DNA from 3 places in the Candidatus Paraluminiphilus aquimaris genome. Region 1 is predicted to be linked to each of the others. Evidence: predicted binding sites of a transcription regulator. Region 1 holds the regulator's gene; each other region holds the start of a gene.
What was found. Region 1 encodes sigma-54, which starts transcription at its own class of promoters, with help from an activator protein. Its sites were predicted from a motif close to TGGCACANNNNTTGCNNT; they were not measured.
Positions count from the first base shown of each region.

Region 1 (7,913 bases):
CGATTTCGAACTTTGACCCACTAAAGGCCAATAAGCCCTTCGCGTAAGTCCTGATCAATCCCGATTTAATGATGCCTGTAAAGGTTTCAAGCTGCTCACGGAGTGCCTTCTTACCCTCTGCGTCTAGGCGCTTGTATCGCGCATTCGACGCGTATTCACCCATCACGCCTTTGGCAAAACCCCGCCAGTCGATGGTGGCATCGAGCACCTCGCCTATTTCCCTGTAGAAACGGTCGGGATCTTCATCGAAGTACTCGGGCGCACCATCAATAATGGTCATGATCTGGCTCGTGGTAAATTCGATGATCGGCTTAGGTGCCTTATCATTGACTTCAGCTGTGCTCGATAACGCGAGCCCCATGAGGATAAATGCGGTGAACCCTTTACCGAATAACGCCGAGATTTTCATAATGTTCCTTTCTAACCCGCCTTTACCGGGATGATCGCGCCTGTCTCAGCGTTAAGTGTCGTTCTAACGCCGACGAGATCGAGTATGATAACCGATCGCTTGGATTCCGCAGCGAGTTTTAACGATCAAGGTGTACCATTACCCAAATGTTAGACATGTTTTTTATAGTTGCTGGGCTAATCGGGCTCGTTTGGAGTTCGGATAAGTTTGTTGATGGCGCCGCAGCAATCGCTAGATGGGCGGGGCTGTCGCCCTTACTCATCGGCTTGACCATCGTCTCACTCGGCACTTCGGCGCCTGAGATCGTCATCTCAATCATAGCGTCGCTCTCAGGCTCAGGTGAATTGGCCGTGGGTAATGCGCTTGGATCGAATATTGCCAATACCGGATTGGTTCTGGGCGTCACGCTGATCATTAAGTCGATGGCTGTTGAGGCCTCAGCAATCCGAAGAGAACTCCCTCAAATGATGGGCGCCACGCTACTCGCAGGTGCACTGCTCGCTGATGGCGAGCTCTCACTTTTGGACGGCACCGTATTGCTAAGCGCGCTCACTCTATTTCTGTTTCTATTGTCTAAACGTGGACCCGGCAAGGAGACCACGGCCGTCGAGGCAGGAGCAGCATCGGCTGGGCTGGCATGGCTCAAATTTTTGGGCGGGCTCGTGCTGCTCGTCATCTCATCGCGAGTTTTGGTCATAGGCGCGGTGAATGTTGCCACCGCTTTGGGCGTATCTGAGCTCATTGTCGGGCTGACGATTGTGGCCATCGGGACCAGCCTACCTGAGCTTGCAGCTTCCGTAGTGAGTGCCGTAAAAGGACACGCTGATATGGCGATCGGCGCCATACTGGGCAGTAATATTTTTAACCTCCTCATCGTACTCCCTATTCCAGGGCTTTTAGGTCCGCTAGCGCTAGACGCCAGCGTGTATTACCGAGACTGGCTTTACACCGCTTTTACGGCCTCACTGCTCGCGCTTTTTATGTGGCAGGCTCAACGTAGCGCTAGCCGGCATCAAGAAGCCAGCGGTGAACTCAGTCGTTTCGCTGGTGTCGTATTACTGGGTACGTATATAACCTATCTTGGCATTTTGATAACGGCTCCGGACCTCGCAGGGTAACTATGACTCATCAACCCATACGTTCGTCAATCGACTCGGCACTGAGAACCATCGATATTGAGATGAGGGCGGTGGACGCTCTCAAATCCCGCATCGACGAGGACTTTGCCGAGGCTGTTAGCATTCTCGCCGCAGCTAATGGCAGAGTCATCGTGAGCGGTATGGGTAAAAGTGGACATATCGGTAGCAAAATCGCGGCGACCTTGGCCAGCACCGGCACCCCAGCTCAGTTTGTTCACCCAGCCGAGGCCTGCCACGGTGACATGGGAATGATTACACAGAGCGATGCTGCTTTGCTCATGTCTAACAGCGGAACAACCAGTGAAGTGACGGCCCTGCTTCCGATGCTTAAGCGCCTAGGGATACCCATTATTGCCATGACCGGAAACCCCGACTCACTCCTGGCAACCGCTGCAGACATTCACTTGAATATAAGTGTCGATGAAGAAGCGTGCCCGCATGATCTTGCACCCACCGCAAGTACCACAGCCAATCTCGTCATGGGCGACGCTTTGGCTGTCGCGCTACTTGAGCACAAGGGTTTCACAGCAGAAGATTTTGCCTTTACTCACCCGGGTGGGGCGCTAGGGCGTCGGCTTTTAACTCGCGTCTCAGACCTTCAAGTTACCGGGGCTGACATTCCTCAGGTTGCTCCGTCAACATCCTTAGCGGATGCGCTGATGGTTATCTCGGCTAAGGGGTTAGGAATGTCCACCGTGACCGATGATAACAATGCGCTACTCGGTATCTTCACGGATGGCGACTTGAGACGGGTACTTGAGCAAGGTCACGACTTAAATAAGACCGAGGTCGGTAGTGTCATGTCACACGGTGCAAAGACAATCGACTCAGATGCACTTGCGGCTGAGGCGGTTAAACGCATGGAATCAGACGGAATCAGCGCACTCGTGGTCACGGATAAAACGGGCGCCGTGACGGGCGTGATCCATCTCCTCGCGCTGTTAAGGGCCGGTATCGTATGAGCGAAAGTAGCCCGATAAAACTTTTGGTTCTGGATGTTGACGGCGTGATGACCGACGGCAAAGTCACCTACACGAGTGATGGCCAGGAACTCAAGTCGTTTAATATTAAAGATGGTGTAGGAATAAAACGCGTGCAACAAGCGGGCATTCAAACCGCCATTATTACCGGTCGGGTATCGCCCATGGTGGCGCGAAGAGCCACAGAGCTTGGTATTCATCATGTGATTCAGGGCCGTGAAGACAAGCTGACCGCGCTCAAAGAACTCCTTCGGTCAGTGGCAATTGAGCTTCACGAAGTGGCCTACATGGGCGACGACTTACCGGACATTGATGCTATTGCCAGCACAGGAATGGGTGCTTGCCCCAAAAACGCCGTCCCGGCAGTTGTCTCCAAAGCAGATTGGGTCGCATCACTTAATGGGGGCGAAGGCTGCGTTCGCGAATTCTGTGATTATCTACTCGGTGATGTCACCCCGTGAAATGGAGTATTAGCGGCGCTCTGCTTGGCGTCATGGCCGTCTTGCTGATTTTTGCGCGTCTCGAAAACGAAGCCCCAACGAGTTTGGAGGCGCGAAAGTTGATCTCCACGGAGCTGAATAATTTAGAACTTATTCGCTACGATACTTCGGGCCGCAAACTAGAGACAAGCCATGCCGACCACGCAGTCCAACTTGAAGGGGATTCACAGATGTTGATGGGCGGTCTTCACGTTGAACGCGAGGACGAGCAAGGGGTGCGCTGGCAACTAGAGGCACCGCGCGGACTTTCGAGATTAAGCGATGACACCCTTACGCTTACAGGCGGCGTAATTGTAACCCGGGGAGCCGACGTCACGCTTGAGACCGACGAGCTCACCATTGATGCAAACACCCATCTCGCGTCATCATCGTCTCAAGCGAGCATAATTAGCGCGAGAGGTATAACAACCGGCTCTCAACTGCAGATTGATTTTCGCGGCGGAACCGCAAAGTTGCGGGGGGATGTCGCGTCCAGCTTTAGTAAAGGAACCAGCGAAAAGTGAATTGTGAGTATCCCCTAGGGACCAGATTAATCAGCGTCTTGCTGGCGATACTGCTGGCCACCAGCGCAATCGGCTCCTTCGCAAACGATGCCGATCAACCGATTGAAATATCGGCAGATCAGGTGACACGCGAGGAGCCATCAGGCCTGACAACATACCGCGGTTCCGTAGAGCTTCGCCAAGGCTCGCTTGAGATCAAGTCAGAGCGGTTGGTCTTTTCATTTGATGACAAAGGCGCGTCGATCATTACCGCCACGGGCACGCCTGCAACGCTGAAGCAAACCCCGAGTGACCGTGAGACGCCGATCAACGCGCAAGCCAATGCCATCGAATATCAAGAGACAAAAGACCGCATTCGCCTAATTGGTGAGGCGCGAATACTTCAAGACGGTGCGGTGATAGAGGGCAGCACAATAGAGTACATTGTTAGTTCGCAGCGTGTCATCGCCGCGGGATCGCCCAGTGGAAAAAAGCCTCAACGCGTGAAAGTAACCATCCCACCGAACTCGCTTAGGGAGAATCCAGGTCGTGACTGAGGTTCTCACTGCAAAGGGTCTGGCCAAGTCATATCGTGGCCGCCGTGTCGTTAACGGTATGTCAATGTCGGTAAACGCCGGCGAGATTATTGGACTCCTAGGACCCAATGGCGCAGGAAAAACCACTTGCTTCTACCTCATGGTCGGCTTGGTTGCGACCGATGAGGGGCGCATCACACTCTGTGGTGAAGATGTCACTGCGCTGCCCATTCATCTAAGAGCAAGACAGGGTTTGGGCTACCTCCCTCAAGAGGCCTCAATTTTCCGTCGACTTTCCGTCGAAGACAACCTGATGGCCATTATCGAAACCCGAGATGACTTAACGGTGACCGAACAACAAAACCTTTGTGACGAGCTTCTTCACGAGTTTCACATCACGCATCTTCGATCATCACTTGGTCAAAGTTTGTCGGGAGGTGAGCGGCGTCGAGTGGAGATCGCCCGCGCACTCGCAACGGACCCAAAGGTCATATTATTAGATGAGCCATTCGCCGGTGTAGACCCCATATCCATATCGGACATAAAAGCAATTATCACCCACCTTCGAGACCGGGGGATCGGGGTATTAATCACAGACCACAACGTCCGCGAAACACTCGACATCTGCGAGCGGGCCTACATAGTTAGTGAGGGAAGTGTGATTGCTGAGGGCGACGCACAAAGCATTCTCGACAATGCGAACGTCCGTAAAGTATACCTCGGCCAGGACTTTCGGCTGTAAGTTCTCGCTGCGTACAACGAACATAGCAATGTAAGCAAAAGGTAGGCCAAGCGGTTTGCCTTTGTTGAAATGAAAGCGCTAAACTGTCTATCCAATGGCTTCTCAAAGAGATTCATGAAGCAAGCTCTGCAGTTAAAGCTCGGTCAACAACTAACGCTGACACCTCAGCTGCAGCAAGCTATTAAGCTCCTTCAACTCAGCACACTCGATCTTCAGCAAGCCATCACCGAAACGCTTGAGAGCAATCCACTTCTCGACGAAGAGGAGGGTTCCAATGAAGCGCCGCTTGAGACGGATGTTAAAGAGCAAGTCGACTTTTCCGACACCACTTCCGAGGATCTCCCTTCAACCGAGCTTCAAGTAGACGCGGCCTGGGAAGATGTCATGCCCTCTTCCGCACCTGCGGCCACGCAGGGCGCCGGCGGCGAGGATCTGAACTTTGGTGAGCGTGACTCGTCACCCGAAACATTGCAGTCGCACCTACTTTGGCAACTCAATCTCACACGCTTTTCCGAAACAGACCGCGCCATCGCGCTCGCCTTCATCGATGCGGTTGATGATGACGGAAGGCTGACACAAACAGCTGAGCAAATTTTTGAAGGGCTGAACATCGATGAACTAGAGTTTGAAGAGGTAATGGCTGTACTGCACCGTCTTCAACACTTTGAGCCAACCGGTGTTTTCGCGACGGACTTACAAGAGTGTCTCCTCATTCAGCTAAGGCAGATGAGTGAAGAGACGCCGCATCGCGATACTGCCGGTATGATGGTTAGGCGGCACATCGAGCAAATTCCTGTGGCTGAGCCGAAACACTTAGCACGGAGGATGCGGACCACGCCTGAGGACATTATCGGCGCGCTAAATCTAATACGCTCATTGAATCCAACCCCCGGCGCGTCGCTTCAAGCCTCTGCAACTGAATACATTGTTCCCGACGTGTTTGTTAAGCGTGTTGAAGGAAAATGGCGAGTCGAATTAAACCCCGACATAGCGCCAAAACTACGAATCAATCATCACTACGCGGAATTGCTAAACGCGGGAACGAGCTCCGACCGAGATTACGCAAGAAACAACGTTCAAGAAGCAAAATGGTTTATCAAGAGCCTATTGAGCCGAAATGAGACGTTGCTAAAAGTGGCCTCTTCGATTGTGCAGCATCAGCGTGCTTTCCTCGATCACGGGGAAGAAGCAATGCGCCCCTTAATATTGGCGGACATTGCCGGAGAGGTGGACTTACATGAGTCCACTGTCTCTCGGGCAACGACACGCAAGTACATGCATACGCCCCGGGGTATTTATGAGTTGAAATACTTCTTTTCAAGTCATGTTGCCACCACCGAGGGTGGCGAGTGCTCGTCAACTGCAATCAAAGCATTGATCAAACGAATCATTGGCGCAGAGAACTCGCAGAAGCCATTGAGCGATGCAAAGCTGTGCACACTTCTCGCTGATGAAGGCGTAGTGGTGGCACGGCGCACGGTCGCAAAGTACCGAGAACAAATGAATATAGGCCCCTCAAACGAAAGGAAGCGTTATATCTAATTGTTGAACCATTACAGGAGAATCATCATGAGAGTGACTATTAGCGGACACCACGTCGACGTAACAGATGGCTTACGAGAGCATATTTCGAGGAAATTACGACGGGTACAGCGGCACTGTGACAGCATTGACCATATAGAGTTCGTTCTTGTTGTGGAACGCGCTGAACATAAAGCTGAAGCTAATTTACACCTTGCTGGGGCTGACTTTTTTGCTTCGCAGACACTCTCTGATATGTATCCCGCGATAGACTCTGTTATCGAAAAATTAGATCGTCAGGTAACCGATCACAAGAGAAAGCATCGGACCCACTAGCACTAGAAGGTGAGTGTCATCGCGCAAGTTTGGCGCTTAAGCGACCGCTGCGGCGACGGACCGTAGCAGCGAGTTATCAAGGTTTACCGAGTAACGAGGGAAAAACGGCAAACTCGTCATGCACATTATTATCGTAAGTGGCAGCTCCGGATCAGGCAAAAGCTCAGCGTTAAATCAGCTGGAGGACATGGGTTTCTACTGTGTGGATAACCTACCTGTCACGCTCGTTGAATCCCTCATAAAACACTTCGAGGAAGCGCCCTCGTCGGCCTACACAGGCCTTGCCATCTGTATCGATATTCGCACAGAGGATGCGGGCGTTAACGACTTACGCGACTTTTTAAAAGGGCTCAGAGAAAAAAACACTTTCGAGCTCATCTTTTTCGACGCGACCGCGCAAGCTCTGAGTAAACGCTTTAACGAAACCCGGCGCAAACACCCCCTAAGTGAAGACGGCTTACCGCTGACGGATGCCCTCGCTATCGAACGGATCATTCTAGAGCCGCTAATCTCTGCCGCTGATTTGATTATCGACACCTCGGAAATGTCACCCTACAACCAACGCGAAGTGATGCAGCAGCGGTTTGGGAAAGCCCGCTCGGGTATGGCTATCAGCATCGAATCTTTTGGATTCAAAAAAGGCGCGCCGTTAAACGCCGATATTGTGCTCGATATGCGCATGCTAGCCAATCCACATTGGGAGCCCGAGCTCAGAGCGTTTACGGGTCAGGCGCTGCAAGTAAAGCAATTTATTGAGGCGCATCCGGAAACGGATACCGTGGCAAATGATTGTATTAGCATGCTACTCAAGTGGGTTCCGCTTTACCAAAAAAGCCAGCGCGCTTATCTGACGATTGCTGTTGGTTGCACGGGTGGGAAGCACCGGTCGGTGTACATGACAGAGCGAATTGGCGAAGCTCTCTCGCGGCAATTTGAAGGTGTCTCGGTCACTCACAGAGATATGCCTAAAAGCTAGCAAACTCCGGGACTGGTATTTGTTCGCACCACACGCTGCGAAAGCCTCAAGCGATGTTACTCTTGCGCGCAGTCGGGAGGATCTCACATGGTAGATATCAGTGCACAGGCGAGTCCAGCAGTGACGCGTGTCGCTGATGCCCTGCGCTCGGGTGCCCTGCCCGACGTCGCTGCCTACCTTCCCGATATGTCGCCGGGAGATATCGCCTACCTTATTAGCGCCTCACCGCCTGCGACGCGGCATGAGCTATGGTCACTGCTGGACCATGAGCAAGAAGCCGATGTCCTCAACG
Region 1 is NZ_CP036501.1:2,651,461-2,659,373, forward strand. Features, by position in the region: gene E0F26_RS12165 (MlaC/ttg2D family ABC transporter substrate-binding protein) at 1-409, opposite strand, end outside; gene E0F26_RS12170 (calcium/sodium antiporter) at 556-1,527, shown strand; gene E0F26_RS12175 (KpsF/GutQ family sugar-phosphate isomerase) at 1,530-2,510, shown strand; gene E0F26_RS12180 (KdsC family phosphatase) at 2,507-2,989, shown strand; gene lptC (LPS export ABC transporter periplasmic protein LptC) at 2,986-3,531, shown strand; gene lptA (lipopolysaccharide transport periplasmic protein LptA) at 3,528-4,067, shown strand; gene lptB (LPS export ABC transporter ATP-binding protein) at 4,060-4,788, shown strand; gene E0F26_RS12200 (RNA polymerase factor sigma-54) at 4,903-6,330, shown strand; gene hpf (ribosome hibernation-promoting factor, HPF/YfiA family) at 6,358-6,645, shown strand; gene rapZ (RNase adapter RapZ) at 6,764-7,621, shown strand; gene mgtE (magnesium transporter) at 7,709-7,913, shown strand, end outside.

Region 2 (7,913 bases), 740 kb from region 1:
GGTCGAGGCGAGATCAATCGTAAAGGTTTGTGGATCTGCTCCCAGTGCAGCGAACGTTAGGATTTCGAGTTGCTGATCAGAGTCAGCCGTCAACGACCCGGTACCATCAAAAGTCATCGATGCAGACTCAGGCTGCAAATCGCCGTCAATGGTTGCATAAACATTGTATGTGCCATCAGGTTCGGCCGCCTTAGCGAAATAAATATCGAGCTGATGAGGCGTACCGGTAGAGTCGTAAATGGTCGTTGACGTCGAAAAGTTATAGGTGTCGGTATCGCCTGCAGAGAAGGGCGTCAGCGCAGGTTCGGTCCGCGTGTCGAGGTTGCCCGAGAACGCTACTTCGGTCGTCGCTTGGGGCTGCATCAGATCCAAACTAATTTGGAGATCGTTAATTGCAGGCGTGATCACACCGTTTTGGTCTGGCTGGAATCCCTGAACACGCGCTCCGCTCGTGCTCACCACATAGCCTTCTCCGTCGATACGAAATGAGCCAGCTCGGGTATAAAGCGCCTCATCACCGTCGCTGAGAACAAACATGCCGCTACCGTCGATGGCAAGGTCGAGTGCGCTTGTAGTAAAGGAGAACTCCCCCTGACTGAAATCTGACCGTATTGTAGTAAGCGCAACACCCTGACCCGCGCCTTGACCAGAGTCCTGAAGAGACGACGCGTAAATTTCCGCAAACTCGGTCTCTCCTTTCTTAAAGCCAATGGTTCCCGCGTTCACAATGTTGTTGCTCACAACGTCCATCGTCTGCTGGGCTGCGTTAACACCTGATAATGAAGTACTAAAAGCCATTTATAGATCCTCTACTTGCTACTGAATTACTCGCTAGAAAAATTCTCGGACGTCGGCCGCATCAATGGTGCGCCCGCTCGCGAGGTTTAATGTGATTTGGTTATTGCCGCTAATCGAGACGCTGAGCACTTGCTCGTGTCCGTAGACACGGCCCTCGCGAACGCTCGTTCCGTTGGTTAATTCCGCGGATAAGTAATAGTCACCAGGTGGTAGCTGATGCCCGTCGGAGTCCACACCATCCCAAAGAACAGGAACCGATCCGGTGCCCGCAGGTAAATTGCCAGTGAACACGACATCGCCCTGGACATTGTGAACGAAGAACTGGCCTCCATCGGCTCCAACACCCATGTCCACGGACGCTTTTAATGCGTAAACCGGTGAACCTTCAGAATTGAGCCCAATAGGTGCAAGCGCGCCTGTACTCGAAGGCGTTGCCACGCTGCGTCCAACGAGGCTGGAAGCCTGCATTGCTTGGCCGCTCGATATCGAATCGCTCAAGCCATTAAACGAACCGTTGAGCTCCTGAATACCAGAGACCGTTCCAAACTGGGCCATCTGACTCATGAACGCCATTTGATCCATGGGCTCGGTAGGGTCCTGGTGCTTCATCTGAGCAATCATGAGCGCGAGGAAGTCCTCAGATCCCATGTCCTCGACGCGCGTCGAACCTGACCGGTCAGCACCCCGTGCATTAGCGGGCGCGAATAAATCCATTGGTGATGTACTTAACATATCAAGCTCCTCACTTACCGAGTGTCAGCGTTCGTAGTGCCAATTGCTTAGCGGTATTAATGGCTTCAACTGAGTTCTGATAAGACCTGGAAGCCTGCATCATGTTGGCCATTTCGGTCGTCGCGTCGATGTCGGGTCGATAGATGTAACCGTTCTCATCCGCCAACGGGTGAGAAGGATTGAATTCCTGGCGGGCAGGACCTCCTACCTCAACAATATCTTCTACCTTAACGCCCAGCATGGCGTCTTCAGCAAACTCGAGCTCTGTGTCCAACACGGCGTTAAATACCGGCGCTTTCGCTACATAGGCTTCTTCAGCACTCGACGCGACCGTGTTTGCATTCGCCATATTTGAGGCGATGGTATTGAGTCGAACGGACTGCGCGGTCAAACCTGTGCTGGCGATGCCCATAGCATCAAACAAACTCATGATGACTCTCCTTTAATGGCGTTTTTGATACCTTTGATGCGGCTATCCAGCAGCTGTAGACTGGCTTGATAACGCAAGGCGTTATCCATAAATGCGGCGTGTTCCTGATGCCCGTCAACCGTGTTGCCATCGGGCGATGTTTGCGATGGGGTTCGGTACAAAACGTCAGGTTGTACACCGCCACCCGCAAGCGGAATGTGGCGCTTATTCGTGGCATGCATCGACGCTTGTGCATCGCGCGCGGCTTCAAGTGAGGCACGAAAATCAATGTCGCGCGCTTTGTAATCTGGCGTGTTCGCATTGGCAATATTGGTGGTCAGCAAATTCATTCGCTGCATGCGCAGCTGCAACACCTGCGGGGAGATTCCCAATGCTTTATCGATACCTGTTCCTGACATAATTCGCTCTTTTTGACGCGTTTTCTCGTAGTTGCCACATACAAAAGGCGTGCCAATTTTTTTTTGGCATAAAAATCAGTTACTTAAGATGCAAATTGGGCGGCCGCCAAGGTTTTGACGCGCGAATTGATCAACACGTGAAAATTTTGACTTTGGGGTCCCACCCCTCACCCTGAAGCCTTTATGTAACGCGGCTCTGGGAAAGTTGGCATCCTCTTTGCATTCTCGGAATCGTTCACGACAGTGATTGGAGCGGCGAATGCAACGCATACTGATAAACATACTGCTAGGTAGTGGCTTGATAGGGCTTGGCGCTCAGGTCTTTGCTGAGACACAGTCTGTGTCGAGCATCGGAGCGACCGCAGCGCGTGTCGCGGAAGCACGGGCGCTGGCGCAAGGCTATCAGCGTGTAGAAGTGGCGGTTCGTCCTGTCGATACGCGATTACGCCTCACCAAATGCGGCGAACCCTTATCGGTTATACCCACGGTTGCTAAGCGCACATTAGGCCAAACCAGTGTCGGCATTCGTTGCTTAAGTCCCGAGCCCTGGACCGTGTATGCACGAGCTACCGTCTCTGCCATCGTGACCATACCGACGCTGAACACACCCATTGCAAGAGGTAGCGTTATTGGCGAAGGAGATCTCTTATTCGCGGACCGCAGCGTGACGCAAGACCTCGTAGGCTTCATAACAAAGCCTGAAGACATCGTTGGACGGGAAGCTAGGCGAGACTTGGCCTCCGGACAGCTGGTGCGCTCGTCCGACCTCATATCACCCAAGATCATTGAGCGGGGCCAAACTGTAGACTTAGTCGCACAAGCTGCGGGCCTGAAAGTGCATATGCAGGGCAAGTCATTAGGCCGTGGTGGCGTTGGTGATCGCCTCTACGTTAAGAACTTAAGCTCCGGCAAACGGGTCGAGGGCCTAGTCTTGGCATCGGGCAGTGTATTGGTGAACTAGAAAATGAAAAAAAAACTAAAGTTTATGAAAGATGTGCCGCTACACTCATCGCAGGAAACAAATTTAACGGCCCATGGCCGTGGAGAGAACAATGAGCCCTATTGATATATCAGGAGCAAAAGCGAGTTTACGCGTTGACCCTGAACGACAGGAAGCGCGCGTTCGCAGCGATGAAACGGCGGCTTCTTCATCAGCGTCAGCGGCAACCAAGCCAGCGGATTCAGTGCAACTCACTGATACGGCTGCAAGGCTGTCAGAGCTTCAAGCTGAGGTAAATGCCGCCGAAGGCGTCGATTTAGAGCGCGTAGAAGCTATCCGAGAGCAAATTGCTGATGGCAGTTACGAAGTAGATGCGGACCGTATCGCTGACGCACTTATGACAATGGAAAAAGAACTGCTGTAATGATGTTTAACGCTGATAGTCACGCATCCAGTGCTGAAGCCATTGCGGCAGCACTTGCCAACGAGCTAGAAACGCTTACTCGGGTTGTTGAAACGCTCGATATCGAGCACGAGGCGCTGCTGGGTTCGGATGCAGCGAGGCTTGAACAGGCCGTTGCGGCAAAACAGCGTGCGATTGCGGCGCATGCGCAAGCTCGTCATGCGCGCGAGTCGCTAGGTCTTCGGGATAATCTAAAGCAGCAAGTGGACTCACACCCTGGCTTTTTCAACGGTCTTAAAGACACCGCGCTTACAAATATTGAGGCGCTCCGCGAAAAGGCTGCGGTAAGTAAAAATGCCAATCAACGAAACGGCATGCTTGTTGCCGGCTTACGTGAGCGAACTCGCACTGCGCTCAACATTTTAAGGCCCGATGCGGCAAACGTTACGTTATACGGGCAAGGCGGCTCCGCCGAGGACACCATGGGGTCTCGACTCTTAGGTAGCGCCTAAGTCAATCACCCACATATCGAAAGCGCGGTACCTGTTGACCATCCACAACAACTGACTCGACAAACATCTCAAGTGGCCTCACCCATAGCTGCCGCTCACCATATTCAGCACGGTAGAGAACCAAAGCTTCCTGAGTCTCTGAATGAAAAACAACGTCTATGACGGTGTAGTCATCGCCACGCTTATAATGCTTGTAGGGACCCGGCGTTGGCGCATTAGTCATTCGCTAACCCACCGAACTGAGCAGTGATGGCTTTTTGAAGCGTCTCTAGCGTCTCACCCATGAGCAGACAGTCCGCATCGCGCTGGGCGAGCTTGTCTTCATGGAGCTCATCGTTTATTTCTTTTAACTCATCGCTGAAACGGATTCGGCGAATGCTTAAGTCTTTATCCAGGACAAAATCAACTTGGTCCTGCCACGACAAGGCGAGCCGCACGACCTGCTTGCCACTTTCGATGTGGCTGCGGATTTCATCGGACTCAAGATAAACGCCCCGCGCGCGTACCACGCCCCCCTCCTCGTGAGGGTCCTCCAAATCGGCGTCACCACCCAAGCTCATGCCGTCGGGGAGCCCGCCGTTCAAGACCCACTGGCTCATCGCAATAACCGGTGATTTTTGCGTATCGGGAATCGTCACCTGCAAGTTACCCAGCCCCTCGCGCAACAGCGATAGAAAGTCCTCGGCCCGCGCCGCACTCGCCGTATTCACCCAAACCCAACCTTCGCGATCGTTTATGAGTCCTTCCAAATACTGAGACTTTGTAAAGGCGCGAGGAAGAAAGTCCTGCGTGACTTCATCGACAATGTCTAAGCGCTCTTTACGCTGAACGCGTCGGCCCTGACCCGCCTGTATCTCCTGAATACGGTTATTGACCTCGCTACGAATGACCGACGCAGGCAGTAAGCGCTCCTCACGCTGCAGTCGCACCAGCCAATAATCCCCCGACTTGTGCACAAAATCTGTGGCGTCGTCAGACAGCGCGGCTACCCATCCGCTGGAGGTGGGCTGACTCGGCCTGCAAGGAACAAACGGACGACGAGAGAGCCGCTGTGACAACTCGCTGGCATCAATGCCTAACCGGCTGGGCAATTTATAGGGGCGTGCGTTACGAAACCACATGGCGAGGGCTCAAAAAAAACGGAGCGCAAGTGTAGGCTGAATTGAAAGAAATTGCTCTGAAGATGAAGCGAAAAATTTGAGGCTAAGAACGGTACGCCCGCTTACACCGCCATCTTGCTATATCAGTCTAAATAACAACATGATGCGTGCGATTAACGTCGTTTTCCCCGGTGGGACGCGGCCGCTGCGCTGAAGACAGTTAGAGCACACAAAAACGCGATCAAAAACCCAGTCCTCCCTTCCGCTGCGGCGAACACGCTCTAAATTATCGCTGCCACAGGCTGGACACAGCTCAGTGTCTGACATGATTTTCATGGAAACTTCTTATTACAACCTACATTGCTTGAGGAGATCGTCTAGGATATTTCACGACCTCAGTCAGTGCGAAGTCTCTAGGTCCCCATTTGCCTCATCGTGTGACAAATCTGACTAAACCCGGTCGTTTTGTCGCAATTGTCTGAGCGCATCGATTGCGGGTTAAGGGGCGGGGTGTGGGACACTGGGAATGAAGAGCTACACTGTGTGCTCGACTCCCCATTGGACATTTAGGACATAAGAACCATGCGCTACCTCCACACAATGATTCGAGCCAGCGACCTGGAGAAAACTCTCTCGTTTTTTGTCGATCATTTAGGGCTCGTAGAAGTGCGCCGCTATGACAGCGAGCAAGGCCGCTTCACGCTTGTATTTCTCGCGGCACCTGGGGATGCAAAGGATGCTGAGAGCAAACAAAGCCCCCTGGTGGAGATTACCTACAACTGGGATCCCGAAAGCTATGAGGGGGGACGTAACTTTGGTCACCTCGCCTACCGGGTCGACGATATCTACGCGACCTGCCAACGTCTTATGGACGGTGGGGTGACAATAAACCGACCCCCACGCGATGGCCGAATGGCCTTCGTAAAGTCGCCAGATGGTATCTCCATTGAGCTGCTACAAGACGGTGCGGCGCTGGCGATTCAAGAGCCCTGGGCGTCCATGGAGAACATCGGAAACTGGTAAAAAGCGAGCGCTTACTTACGGTTAAATACTCCTAGTCTTGAAGCAACGAAAACGACAGGCCTTCAGTGAACCAGCGGGCGCCTCTTTGTCACAAGGGCCCGTCACAGGTTGATCATGCCTTTGTACACCCGCCTAGGCAGAGTGCGTTTGCCCTTAGCTAAGGGGCGCCACAGCCGGCAGCCCATTCCCCCGCCTTCACTTTTTCACGTTCAGCCTTCGCGGCCATTAACTCGCGAAAAAATCGACCATCCAGTTCGCGACTTTGGCGCCTTCGTGTTGATGCGTCTCCAACGACGCTCGACCCTCGGCCACTCGCTCACCCCCAATCATGTCACCGCGAAAGGCCATGATGGCTTCTGAATAATTTGGCACGAACTCAGGGTGCCCCTGCAGGGTAAAAATATGATCGCCCATCACAAAACCTGCGTTTTCGCAGTGCGGATTACTCACGACATTTTGCGCCCCTGGGGGCAAGACATGCACTTGGTCTTGGTGCGAAGCAATTAACTTTAATTGACCCGTGTGCCCGCCCTTAAAAGGCGCGCCGCCAAGCTCGTAGACATTAATACCCACACCCCAGCCTTTATCTGACTTTGACACCACGCCTCCCAGTGCCTGCGCGATAACTTGATGGCCAAAACAAATCCCCACCATCTTTTTGCGCGCGGCGTGCAGTCTCTGGATGAGTCCCTCAAGGTCTCTAATCCACTGTTTATCATCGTAAGCTGAGCTCTTGCTTCCGGTGATAATGAACCCGTCTACGCTATCGATGTCGTCCTGCGTGGGATGAACACCCTCTTCAACGTCCCATGTGGAAAAAGTGGCTTCAGGATCGGCATCTCCGACCAACCGGACGAACATATCTGGGTACTCACCAAACTCCGCCACCCACTCAGTGCGAACCGCGTCTGTTTTCAAAATTCCTATGTGCACCCGCTATTTCCTTACGTTCATAATTCTGTGATATTTGGATTGCAAACTTGTCTACAGTATCAACTCAGGGGGCGTTTGAATGATTCCTGCGACTGAACTTAAAACAAGCGTAGTGATTTTGTCATTACTCCAACAAATAGACCTAGCCTTATTTAACAAAGTATTTGGTTACACACGAGCGCGCCACGCTGTTACACAGGTTGCACTTTTCGTGTCTAAGACGGGCGACGGTTACGCGCAACTGTTTTTGCCTCTGATCGTTTGGTTATCCGGTTCAGTCCTTGCTCCCACCTACGCGCTTGCTTTGGCGGTTGCCTTTACCTTGGAGCGAGCGAGCTATTACGTCCTGAAGAACACGCTGAAACGGCCACGACCTTACGATTTAAAACCGAGCGTTCACTCGCTCATTATCGCAGCTGACAAGTTCAGCTTCCCATCTGGGCACACGTCCGCCGCGTTCTGCCTGTGTGTTATGACCTTACTCATCTTTGGAAACATCGCCTCTTATCTGTTCCTATGGGCTGCAGCTGTCGGCCTGTCTCGAGTCATTGTGGGTGTTCACTTTCCCGGCGATGTCGTCGCTGGCGCGCTATTGGGAACAAGCGTCGCGCTCAGTACCCACTCATTGCTACAACTCTGGTAAG
Region 2 is NZ_CP036501.1:670,918-678,830, reverse strand. Features, by position in the region: gene E0F26_RS03075 (flagellar hook protein FlgE) at 1-798, opposite strand, end outside; gene E0F26_RS03070 (flagellar hook assembly protein FlgD) at 832-1,530, opposite strand; gene flgC (flagellar basal body rod protein FlgC) at 1,541-1,960, opposite strand; gene flgB (flagellar basal body rod protein FlgB) at 1,957-2,358, opposite strand; gene flgA (flagellar basal body P-ring formation chaperone FlgA) at 2,618-3,319, shown strand; gene flgM (flagellar biosynthesis anti-sigma factor FlgM) at 3,411-3,722, shown strand; gene flgN (flagellar export chaperone FlgN) at 3,722-4,213, shown strand; gene E0F26_RS03040 (DUF1653 domain-containing protein) at 4,215-4,436, opposite strand; gene E0F26_RS03035 (recombination-associated protein RdgC) at 4,429-5,334, opposite strand; gene E0F26_RS03030 (VOC family protein) at 5,896-6,336, shown strand; gene E0F26_RS03025 (glutamine amidotransferase-related protein) at 6,562-7,269, opposite strand; gene E0F26_RS03020 (phosphatase PAP2 family protein) at 7,349-7,912, shown strand.
Region 2: flgA (flagellar basal body P-ring formation chaperone FlgA) is a predicted target of sigma-54. The motif match lies at 2,565-2,582, and genes of this name have one in related genera.

Region 3 (7,913 bases), 180 kb from region 1:
GTTCAGCGCAATGGCTGACGTGCACACTGACCCGGCGGTAATTCAGGGCACAGTTGAGATAGACAAACTACTGATTGAGCAAGACCCTGATGGAAACTGGTCAGCCAGTGTTTTTGATCCTGATACGGTTTTGCTAGAAAGGGAAAGTAGCGAGAACAAGACAGTGGTTAATGAGGCTGTCTCTCCCGGTGAACGGTCACCCTATTACGGGGATCTTCACGTCCATACCGAATACTCTTTCGATGGCTACGCTATGGGAACGCAGGCTACGCCATACGATGCCTACCGATTTGCCAAAGGCGAGGCGATCTCGAATCCGGGCGGTTTTGACATGCAGCTCTCGCGGCCCTTGGACTTTTATGCCGTGACGGACCACGCGATGTTTTTGGGCTTGGTTAAGGCCTCCGCTGAGACTGTGACGGAGTTTTCTCAAAGTGATTTTGCAGCGTCTTATCACGGTCTGAACGACCCGCATAATTATGATACCGATTTCTTGAGTATGGTGAGCCGGCTTGGCACCTTCGCCAGCTTCTTACCGAGTGCGGTTGCCGGTATTCGTTCGGGGGACATCGATAGGGACGCGGTTCTAAAGGTTGTTCGCTCGGCTTGGGAAGACACCGTTGACGCGGCCGAAGAGTTTAATGATCCCGGCAACTTCACCACTTTTGTGGCCTACGAGTACACGGCGTCTACGCTCGATATGGGCAACTTACACAGAAATGTGATTTTTAGGGGCAGCGATAAACTACCGCGTGAGCCTTTTTCACGTTTTCACTCCGTCAACCCTGAAGATTTATGGGACTGGATGGATGAGCTTCGTGAGATGGGCATTGAAAGCATGTCGATTCCCCATAATTCAAACGGTTCAAACGGACAGATGTTCAAGCTCGAGGATTGGGCTGGAAACCCCCTTGACGACGCTTATGCAGAACAGCGTATGCGCAATGAGCCTATCGTAGAGATCACACAGGTAAAAGGTACGTCGGAGACACACCCACTGCTCTCGAACCGGGATGAGTTTGCGGGCTTTGAAATCATGCCTTATCGGGTTGCAACCAACGCGCTGAGCGCGATTAACGGGTCTTATGTAAGAGAGGCGCTCCTTAACGGTCTTAGCCTCGAGCAATCAGGCATCACCAATCCCTACAAGTTTGGTTTTATTGGCTCAAGTGATACTCACTCCGGTGCAGCTGCGGTGGAGGAGGACAATTACGTCTCCAAGTTAGGTTTGCTCTCAAGCGAAGCCGTTCAACGAGGCTCCGTTCCCTACACAGGCTTAGATGCGCAAACATTCTATTGGGGTAGTCGTATTCTGGCGATAACCAATCCGTCGCCCAGAGGTGGAACGGCTTATTCAAAGCTTAATGGCGAGGTCTACATAAACGGTGCAACACCTACATTTGGCGCCTCTGGTCTCGCGGCTGCATGGGCGGAGGAAAATACCCGCGATTCGCTGTACGAAGCTTTCAGGCGGAAAGAAGTGTTTGCGACCTCTGGCCCTCGCATCAAAGTTCGCTTTTTTGCGGGTGCTGACCTCGACGAGAGCATGCTCGATGCGGCCGATGGTATCGAACGAGCTTATGAAAGTGGCGTGACCATGGGGGGAGACATCATGTTATCTGCTGATGACACCCGCGCACCTAATTTCCTTGTCATGGCGTCCGCCGATCCTTTGAGCGCACCACTGCAGCGTTTGCAAGTCATCAAGGGCTGGATTGATGCCCAAGGTGAAACCCATGAGGAAGTGATGGATATAGCGTGTGCCGGTGGCGCTGCGGTTAACCCTGAGACTAATCGCTGTCCTGACAATGGTGCTCGCGTCGACATCTCGACCTGCTCAATTAACCCTGAGACCGGTGCTGCACAGCTCTCTGCGATGTGGTCAGATCAAAATTTTGATCCAACAGCGAGGGCCTTTTATTACGCGCGCGTGATCGAAAACCCGACCTGCCGTTGGTCAACCTGGGATGCGGTCCGAGCAGGCGTTCCCCCCCGTCCCGATTTGGCTAAAACGCTGCAGGAGCGTGCGTGGTCTTCACCCATTAATGTCATACCTGCTGAAGGGTAATCTCCTGCGGGTGGTACTTCCTTCTGGAATTGACAGAAAAAAAAGCGCTCCAAGGAGCGCTTTTTCTTTAGACAACAGCCTCACTCAAGTGAGGTGTGTGAAGTCAGTAGTTACATCGCGATGTCGACTGCGTAGGACACAACAAATTTAACGCTGTCGTTATCGTATCCACCTTCGGCTGCGCCACCTTTCACGTTCGTATCAGAAATCATGAAGGTAAACCCATCTTTGCTGAACGTAACATTGTAGTCAGTGTAGCCACTCGCGTTGCCGTTAAACGCTTCGGCGAAGTCACCGTCATGATGGCCTATGTGCAAGCCAACACCAACGCCGTTTGTTAACTCAAAGCCGTAATCAAGTGACAGATAATAGGCTTCGCCAAAACCAAAGTCTTGGCCTTCAGCTTCGTCCGCTTCTGTATTAGCCAATAAGTTGTACTGGATGCTGAAGTCCCCAAGACCCATACCCACATACACTTCGCCAAAATCAAACTCGGCTTCACTGTCGTAGTTGTAGTAGAGGTAACCTACATCCCAGCTGATGTCGCCCGTGCTAAACGCATAGCCTGCGTAAACGTCATGCTCGTACGAGTAAACGTCACCCGCGCCATAGTTAACGTTAGACGCCCAAGTGCCGACGTAAAAGCCGCTGTCTGCTGCGTAGTCAATGCCGCCTTGAACAGCCGACTCGTTCTCAGTTTGGGTGAGGCCACGCCAAATGTAGTTGCTGGTCACCGATGCGTTCGCAGACCACTCGCCTGCGTTAGCATTTGATGCGAGAGCGCACATTAACGCTGCAGGAAGGATGACAGCAGTCTTGGTAGTTCGGGAAATGGTTGTCTTCATGTTTACTCCTAGTAATAACGAAATTAGAGACCAGTGCGCCATTCGGTCTATGCGATGAGCGCGTTGGAGGTGGTCATCGCTACTAGAGCAACAAGCGGGCCAAAATATTCAAGATGTTGTTTTTATTGAGTTTATTATTATTTTGCGTTGATCCATTCGCGATATTTACCTCATGCAATTGAGTCATCGCACCGAGATGGTGCGCATGAGTTCGATTTTGGGGCGCTTACAGCCGTAATCGTGGTCCCCCGTAGCGTGATCTGCGAACACTATGAGCCGTAATTAAAAAAACACACCAGAAGGAGGCCCCATGAGTAATCGCTTCTCACATTTATCGATAGCCCTTATTGCTTCAGCGTTGTCAGTTCAGGCATCGGCGCTAGAAATTGACTGTGCCTCGATTATCGACGAGACCGTAAGCGAGCTGCGTATTGGTGCTGCGTCTTGGTGGTCAGAGGATGTAGAGAAAATAGCCGGCATGTCCGCTATGGCCGCGTGTTTTAAAGCCGCCTCTGCCTACCGCGACCAGTCTGGCGGTGATCGGGAGGAAGCGGACTCTGACCCATCAGATTCAGCACAAGGCGAATCGCTAAAAGACCCGTCCCCCGGTTTAAGTTTCCGCCCCCTATCCGGCGCAGGAAGTAAGAAACCGTATGAGCGCGTGCGGGCAAAAAAAGGGGGACAGTGAGACAGTATCAACTCGCAGCTTGCTTGAGCGGTGGACGCGGTCTCGTGCTAAGTCAAACACGGTGTGGGGAGAACTTCGAAAAAGAAGGCATCTCCCACCCGGAGCTGTCCCAGTCTGCGCATTGATGACTGGCTGCATTGAAGGATTCGGGGATAGCCTCCAATTGTTTGTCCGTCTGCGAGTAATGCGATGGCCTGGCCACCCGGTGTCAGCTGCACCGTACCCGGCATAACGCCGGATGATTGCATTTCAATATTTTCGTAATCGTCGCTGAAACCGAAGGGCGTGTTCGCTCTCAGTCCAACCCGATTTGATGGTTCGCAGACTATGAGTTCGGTGTTGAACAGTGCCGTCTGAGCGCCCTCGGACAGCCAGTGGAACTCGGGGCCTCTGAATGCTCTTATTTTATTTGTGAGAGGTTGTGGTGCGAGGTGAGTCGAGGGCCATGGATCTACTCGCCTTGGCAATGTCGTCAAGGCGTCACCAGATTTCCACACGGCGCTGGGTAGGAGCTCATAACTACCGATGAGTAGTGCGCTGGCGCTGCCAAGCCAACGTTGGACTTGCCAATTACCCTCCAAGGCTAAATAGGCACGACAGCCATTAGAGGGGGGGGAGAAGCTGATCTCATCGCCGGCCTTTACAACGATTCGACGAGCACTATCCACTTCTTTGTCATTTATATGGAGGCCAAAATTAGCGCCGGCTAAGGCAATCGAGCCGTCTGTTTCACAGCGAATCCTCGGTCCACTCAAGGTGATCTCCAACACCGGCGTATGACGTGTGTTGCCCACCAAAGAGTTGGCAAATTCCATCGATGGCGCATCGAGCGCGCCGCTCACGGGAATGCCAAGGTGCGTATATCCTGGTCGTCCCGCATCTTGTGTGGTCGTTCGAAACCCACTGGTTATGAAGGTGACAATCACTGTTTGAAGTCATCCAGTCTGAGCTCACCGTGCTCGGCACTCGCCAATAGCTCGTTAAAGTACGACGCCGATACTGAGATAAAGGTGACTTGATCGTGAGGTGAGAACAGGACTGGTGATGGGCGAGTGGGCTCAAAGATAGCAAAGGGTAAGCGGCCCAGTACGCGCCATCCACCCGGTGAGTCCATCGGATAGATTCCCGCTTGGTTACCTGCAATGGCCACGGAAGAGGCCGGTATACGACTTTTTGGCACCTCTAGACGTCGACACTGGAGCGCGTCGGATAAGCCGCCAAGATAGGTGAAGCCAGGTAGAAACCCTATGGCGTTCACACGGTATGTGGCGTTGCAAAATGTTGCGACGACTCGATCCCAAGAAAGCCCCAATTCTTCCTGTAGCTCGCACGCATCCTCGTCACGTTCATCAACAAAAAGTGTGGGTAGCTGCCAACAGGCTTGGTCGACCTCTGACCCCGCGTTCACGAAATCCGAGGAGGGGCTCTGAAACAACTCGCTGATAATCGTACTCAAGCGATCGCCTGAAATGGCAGCTGGCTCAAAGGTGACAAGCAAGCTCGCATAGCTGGGTGTCGTACTGATAAGGCCTCGTAGTTTCAAGGCCAGTAGTTGTTGGTTGAGTGCCGAAACCGCGCGTATCGCCGGTGTTTTTTCGGTCTCTTCGAACTGAACGAGCAGCCCCCTCTCCCCGAACGCAAGAAGTCGGATATTCGCTGCTATGCGATTTGTCATGTCCCGTGTCATCGACCCGCAATCACCTTAATGTTGCGGTGGTGCAGTAGCGTATTGATCGTCGCAACATGCTCAAACGCCCCGGGTGTGTCGCTGTGAACGCAAATCGAATCCGCAATCAATGGAATCGACTTTCCGTCAATTGAAACAACTGAGCCGTGTTCAAGGAGCGACATAATTTGTTGTGTGGCGGCCTGCGGGCTCTCTATCACTGCGCCCGGGAGATTGCGTGGAGTGAGTTGTCCATCGTCGCTGTATCGGCGGTCCGCAAAGGCTTCAGCAATGAACCTCACGCCCTGCGCTTCGCAAGAGGCTTTGAGGTGGCTACCAGCAAGCCCCATCAGGGCGAGGGTTGGATCGATTGCTTTTACTGTTCGAATGACGGTATCGGCAAGTGACTTATCGCTCACCATGTCGTTGTAAAGCGCGCCGTGCGGTTTCACAAAAGCGAGCTGTGCACCTTCACCAATGGCGATTGCCCTTAGCGTTGAGATTTGTAACTCAAGCGACGCAGCGAGCGCGTCTAGCGGTAGATCCAAGCTGCGACGGCCAAAGTCGGTCTTGTCTGGATAGGCTGGATGAGCGCCCACCCGCAACCCGTTAGCGACGGCATTTCGAAGCGTCGTTTGCATAGACTGCGCATCGCCACTGTGCCCACCGCAGGCGATGGAGCAGCTGCTGATGAAGGACATAAGCTCAAGGTCTGATTGTGCCCTCGATTGCGTGCATTGCGCAGTTTGAGCCGTCTCACTCGTTTCCCACTCACCCATGTCACAGTTGATGTCGATGGATCTCTGCATTAGAGCCACCCTGTGGCCATTAGTACACTTCGTAATCCGAGTGCGCAGGTGACGGTGAGCACAAAAAGCCCCATGGCATTATTGAAAGGTGTATTGCGATGTTTACCTAGCAGTGCCTGATCATTTGCAATCCACAATATAAAAGCCGCCGTGATAGGCAGAAGAATACCGTTAGTAAATTGGGCGAAAACGATAAGCTCGATAGGGCGCAGACTCAGTGACGCGACAATAACGCCAAAGGCGAGCACGAGTCGCCATGACCATTTAAAGGCTCGATCGCGTTTTTTTGCATCGAGATTAAGCACCTCAGTAACGGCATAAGCCGCAGCGAGCGGGGCCGTTATGGCCGAGGATAGGCCTGCAGCAAAAAAGCCGACCCCAAGAACAAGAGGCGATGCGGATCCAAGCACCGGGGCCAATGTGGGTGCAAGCTGTGTAAACGACGAGGTCTTTATGGCCGCACCGTGCATGACGACGGCGGCGGTTACGGCGATGCAGAGTGTAATGACACCACCCCCGATAACTGAAACCAGAATGTCTCGCCGCGCATCTGCCAGTGTCATGCCCTCTTTACTGTGGCGTTTAATGACGGATGCGTGCAGGTAAAGATTATAGGGGACCACCGTTGTGCCAATGATTCCGAGTATTAGGAGGCTCGCATTCTCTGGAAGCGAGGGTACAAACAGACCCTTTGCAATTGCTAAGACGCTCGGCTGTAGGTACAAAGCAGTGCCGACAAACACCAAAGCCATTGCCACGACCAGTGCACCGAGCGTTTGCTCTAAGAAATACGAGCCTTGTTTGTTCAAAATAAAAAACGCCGCCGAACCAATGATGAGTGGCCAAATATTTACTGCGCTTAATGTCCAGCTGGGCAGACCGGCGCCGGCGCCGGTAATGTTGCCTGCCTCGTAGGCGGCGTTTCCTACAACGATGGCAGCAATCACCAGAAGCGCGGCGGGCCACCGTAAGGGAGTGTTGTTTGTGCGCGCCGCGATGGCCTCACCCAAACCAACTTGGGCAACGGCTCCAAGGCGGGCAGTCATCTCTTGCAATGTAAGCGTGGCAATGACAGAGAAACCAATCGCCCACAGCAAGGTGAAACCGAAGTTACCCCCCGCGAGTGTCGCGGTGGTGACGGTCCCTGGTCCGATAAAAGCGGCTGCGATCATCGCGCCGGGGCCAAAGCCTTTCACTTTATTTGCCATGAGGGATTTTTCGCAGCCTCAAATTAAGATGTTGAGAGTCGATATTGGCAGTAAGTGTATCGTGAACTCTCCGGAGCTGAAAAACAGACCTCGTGATAAAGAGGCTCCGCATTAGGGAGGGTTCTGGTTTAAACTAGCCACTTTCAACTTGGAGGAATGAGGCATGGGGCGCGCCTACCAAAACCGCAAAGACTCAATGGCTAAAACGGCCGCGATGAAAACTGCGGTTTACTCGCGATATAGCCGTGAAATCTACATGGCGGCGAAAGCCGGCGGTACAGACCCCTCTGCAAATCTTTCCTTGCGGTCACTAATAGACCGAGCAAAGAAGGATCAGGTTCCCTCGCATGTCATCGAAAAAGCGATCGATAAAGCGGGCTCGGGTGTGGGTGAGGACTTCCAGATTGCCCGTTACGAGGGATTTGGTCCGGGTGGGACAATGCTGCTAGTTGATTGCTTGACCGATAACGCGAACCGAACCATCGGTGAAGTGCGGCCAGCGTTCACAAAGGGTAAAGGTAAATTTGGAACGCCCGGTACGGTGGCTCATATGTTTGAGCATGCGGCCGTATTTGTATTTAAGGGTGATGAGGAAGCTGTTTTAGATTGCTTGGTGATGGCAGACGTCG
Region 3 is NZ_CP036501.1:103,075-110,987, reverse strand. Features, by position in the region: gene E0F26_RS00500 (DUF3604 domain-containing protein) at 11-2,068, shown strand; gene E0F26_RS00495 (TorF family putative porin) at 2,179-2,913, opposite strand; gene E0F26_RS00490 (hypothetical protein) at 3,224-3,601, shown strand; gene E0F26_RS00485 (5-oxoprolinase subunit C family protein) at 3,649-4,527, opposite strand; gene E0F26_RS00480 (5-oxoprolinase subunit B family protein) at 4,524-5,276, opposite strand; gene E0F26_RS00475 (5-oxoprolinase subunit PxpA) at 5,285-6,076, opposite strand; gene E0F26_RS00470 (Nramp family divalent metal transporter) at 6,076-7,284, opposite strand; gene E0F26_RS00465 (YebC/PmpR family DNA-binding transcriptional regulator) at 7,448-7,913, shown strand, end outside.
Region 3: E0F26_RS00495 (TorF family putative porin) is a predicted target of sigma-54. The motif match lies at 2,998-3,015, and genes of this name have one in related genera.